DNA from 2 places in the Paenibacillus sp. J22P165 genome. Region 1 is predicted to be linked to the other one. Evidence: riboswitches for the same ligand, from Rfam matches in the RefSeq annotation. Region 1 holds a riboswitch; the other holds the start of a gene.
The links. Region 1 has a riboswitch for cyclic di-GMP ahead of AC58QM_RS31815 (GGDEF domain-containing protein). Riboswitches for the same ligand answer to the same signal wherever they lie in the genome.

Region 1 (2,190 bases):
TGATTTCTAATGAAATGACTAACATATCAGCGGTCACCGAAGAAAGCGTTGCTTCTGTACAAGAGCTTTACAGTACTACAGAAACCCAAACGAATACTTCTCACCACATTAATAGAGAGTTGCTCCGTTTGAAGGAGCTTTCCAAAACGTTACAAGAACAATTTACTTCTTAAGTTTATAAAAGGACCTACAATCGAACCGATGAGTAATTTAGTGTAGTATCAAAAGTATATAGTCGATTTTTTCAGCCACCAGTCAACGATCCTCTCTCAGAGCTCTTCCAGTACATGTCGCTCCATCGATCAACTAGATTAGCACCATTCCAAATAACACCTGTCAGCTTGTATTTCTAACCGCAATAATATCATAGTTTCCGTGACATATTTTTATTCTTAAAGATTATAGAGAGATGTCTTTGCCCGTTTAACCTTTGGCGGGCTTATTTGTCTGCGTAATAGCCCCTATAAAGGGATTGATATTTGCGGTTTCACTTCTGATTTCAAACACATACTTCCTATTATAAGGAGAATGAATCTAGCGATGACATTAAACCAATTGATTGTAGAGTCCCCTGTGTTTAATGCGTACTTCAATACGTTTAAGGAACGTTTTTGTCTCACTCGGAGGGAGAATGAGGTATTACGCTTGTTGACAGTTTGTGGAGGCAATAATAGAGAGCTAAGTGAACAACTCCATATTACTGAAAAAACTCTGAATAATCATATTGCTAATATTAAGTTAAAAACCAGAACACATTCCATTCGTGAGCTTCAAGCACTTATTTATCGAGACTCTTTAGTCCTGCTTCTCGTCAATATTTATTTTCATCGATGATCTCAGGTACGAATGATAATAGAGTTATATACATATGCAAAATTACCTACTAACAAGCAATAATGAACAAAGGCAAATCCATCGAAAGGTGGAGACGCAAAGCCACAGGTCTAAGCTAGGAGATGCATTTCTCCTGGTATGATAGCTGGGTTACCTTTAAAGGCTTGTTTTTTTGCCTGAAAAAAGGAATGAAATAATTCTATATTATTTAGTTGCATAAAAAATAGTATGTAAATAAGGAGATGTACATGTGTGCAAATAACATTCCAATTCTACACAAATACAATTTGTATTATCTTGCTAATAGTAATGCTAGTAATAGTTTTAAGACTATATCGACTAAGAAAAAAACAAGTGTATTTGATACTAACATTCGGCCTGATATTATCAGTGGTATATGAAGTCCTTGAAATTACCTCGTTAGGATCCAGATCACTACTACACATTGCTAGTGCCATCATGTTCATGAATTTAAATATTGGCATATACGCTACATACCTTAAAAAGATAAAACGAAGGATCATTTATTATCTGGCAGCTGCGATTTTCACCCCACTTTTGCTCTTACTAACCAGTTCTTTCAAAGCTGAATTATCACTTTCCATAATTGAACTTGCCGCTGTATGTATCTCCTGGTTACTTATCAGCCCTTATATAGATGAGAAAATTAAACACCGAGTATCATTAATAATCTATTCTTTTATTGTTGTGGGAAACGCTGAAACAAACCTATGGCAATCAGAAAAATGGATCCTAATTACAAGCGATATTCTACCGGTTATTTACTATTTTATACTGTTCTTAATTCTAATGGAACGTTTCGTAACTATGTTTCAAAGTGTTGTGAGCTCTTCATTATTAGATGGGCTAACTGGACTGTACAATCGTAAAGCTATCAGCGCCAAGATTAAGCAATGTGTGGAAAAAGGGGAATGTGCGATCGTATTCACGGATATTGATAATTTCAAGCAGCTCAATGATACCTTTGGCCATCATGCTGGGGATGCTGCATTAAAGACCGTCGCTGAAATTTTACAAGAAGAGACGGATGAAATTGGTTTTCCAGGGCGCTTTGGAGGTGAAGAACTCATTGCTATTATTGATGATAAAGATACTATCTCGCGTATTGAAGAGTGGGCAGAGAACTTCCGTTCTAGAGTAGAGAGAGAGAGTAATGTCACTTTAAGTATAGGATTCAGCATATCCCGCAATGGTGTAAGCCCAGAGAAGCTACTCGAGCAAGCTGATCTAGGCATGTATTCCGCTAAACGGACGGGTAAGAATAAAATTGTTGCATATAAAGACGGACTGGACGGCGAGTATTAAAAATGAATGTAATTTATATAGTCATAACAA
Region 2 (2,190 bases), on a different contig from region 1:
AAGCCATTGTCGTTACAACTCCTTAATTTTCGAAGATCATCCTTCTTATTATATAGTACTTGGAGGGCAAAAAAAAGCCTGCTAGCTATTGATTAGCTCCAGACTTTTTTTCCATTGCTTTTTTGTACTCTTCATCCCGCTTCTGTTCGAAGTAGGTTTGGATCTGATTTCGCAGAATAAAACCGCGCAGCGCATTGCTTTGTTCCGCAGGAACACTCTCGAAGCTAGCACCGTAATAGTAGCTGCCCTCTTGCTTTTCTTTCCTTATAATTTCCAACATACAAGGCATTTCGAAGCCTAAATCGAGCTGTACTTGTAACTGGCATTTTTTATGTAAAATAGCATCAATCATAGAACTATCGTTAATCGTGAAACCAAGTCCATTCATCGAAATATTTTTAATTGAAATCTCAATGGCTTGTTCAAGCTGATACTGTTCTTTCTGTTGGATATTCTGAAACCCAAAAATTTGTCCTATGTTTTTCACATTCACCCGCGGGAACTCCCGTTTCTCCGAAAACTTCTTTCGGTTCTCCGGCGGATTAATCACAATGAGCGAACCAGGCTCTCTAGCCACGACTGTCGTATGAAGGACGAAGAGACCCGATTTGGTGTACAACGTCATTTTAGCTTTATCTCCAAGCTGAAATACTTCATATTCCGGCAGCTCGATCTCCATGATATCTCCTTGTGCATAGGTAAGAATACCTGTTGACACAAAATCATCCTTCGCCAAAACAGCTCTACAATCGATCAATACTTCCGCATCAAATCCTTCTTTGCTCCCATACCGTTTCAAAGCATCCTGATTCATCGCCATGCTCACCTTCACCTCTCCCTCTACGGACGAATGGATTCCACAGAACAATTACGCACAAAATAGACTGCCCCTCTTCCATATAGAAGGGAGCAGCCTATCACCTTAATCAAAAAAAAGCATCGATTTTCGGTAACCAGGCTGCCATAGTTCCTTAGAACCGTAGACCCTCAGCTTTGCGTCCTTGCTTTTCAACAAGTTTGCTATTGTCGAACCCTGCTATGCTATTCAATTTAGTCGTTATTTATGGTCTAAAAGACCCACTATTACCACCATTATACGTAGCCTGGATATTTCTTTCAACTAAAATCCTTGCATGGGCGATGTTTTTATTGTATGAATGTGTAGTGGAATGAATATCCACAGGTTTATAAGTTATCCACATTGTTATCCACAGCTTGTTAACAACGAATATTTGTTCGGATTTTTATGCACATGTGGATAAACTATTATTGCGAGGTGTCCCCCTGTGGATCAACATATCCCCTGGATGCAAGAAGCGATTGGTGAGGCGCTTAAAGCCGAAGCCATCCGTGAAGTACCGATAGGCGCAGTCGTCGTCCATCAAGGTCAAATCATTGGCCGCGGCTATAATTTACGCGAAACAACCCTAGATCCTCTCGCACATGCAGAGATGATTGCCATTAAACAGGCAAGCGAGCATCTGCAAGCCTGGCGCCTTCTCGACTGCCAGCTTTATGTGACGCTGGAACCTTGTCCGATGTGCGCAGGTGCCATAGTACAAGCACGAATACCGCAAGTGATTTATGGAACAGTGGATCCAAAGGCTGGCTGCGCTGGAACGTTGATGAACTTACTGCAGGAGGACCGATTCAATCATCGTGTCGATGTGGTTAGTGGCGTTTTGCAAGAGGAATGTTCAACGATGTTAACGCAGTTTTTTCGAAAACTACGGGGAAAAGCTTGATTCCTCCCTTACTTTAATTGTATCGAACGTACGATGAAAAAGATGATCGTGCCAAACAGTAGCAGTAAAATGAAGCCAAACGCCCACCAGTTGAGATCAGCGTTGCCTGCCTTAGCACTTTGGATAACCGACCATTCAATAAAACCAAATAGAATCACAATCACCGCTTTTAAACTGTTCATAAATAAACGCGCATTCTGGTATTGACCAAGGGCATTCTGAGGTGTAATTGGGGCTGGATAATTATATATGTGCGGCACCTTGCTAAGAAAGGTCAAACCAATGTAGATGATTATGCCTATGAGGGGTAAGACAATTAAGCTTATTTTGTTCCCCCAACCATCAACTTCGCCTTTTCCGTTAAAATGTAGCGGAATCCGCTCAGGCATATCCTGCCACGCGTAAGCGACATATGCGATCATACTTACGATTATGAGTAGAGAAA

Region 2: linked by a shared signal. The riboswitch ahead of AC58QM_RS33765 (PilZ domain-containing protein) and the one ahead of AC58QM_RS31815 (GGDEF domain-containing protein) in region 1 are both predicted to bind cyclic di-GMP.

Annotation. Positions count from the first base shown of each region.
Region 1 is NZ_JCAUAP010000018.1:99,958-102,147, reverse strand. Features, by position in the region: gene AC58QM_RS31825 (methyl-accepting chemotaxis protein) at 1-173, shown strand, start outside; gene AC58QM_RS31820 (LuxR C-terminal-related transcriptional regulator) at 529-834, shown strand; cyclic di-GMP riboswitch class I at 896-992, shown strand; gene AC58QM_RS31815 (GGDEF domain-containing protein) at 1,300-2,160, shown strand.
Region 2 is NZ_JCAUAP010000023.1:48,096-50,285, forward strand. Features, by position in the region: gene ychF (redox-regulated ATPase YchF) at 1-7, opposite strand, end outside; gene AC58QM_RS33765 (PilZ domain-containing protein) at 86-820, opposite strand; cyclic di-GMP riboswitch class I at 946-1,032, opposite strand; gene tadA (tRNA adenosine(34) deaminase TadA) at 1,287-1,745, shown strand; gene AC58QM_RS33775 (DUF1648 domain-containing protein) at 1,754-2,190, opposite strand, start outside.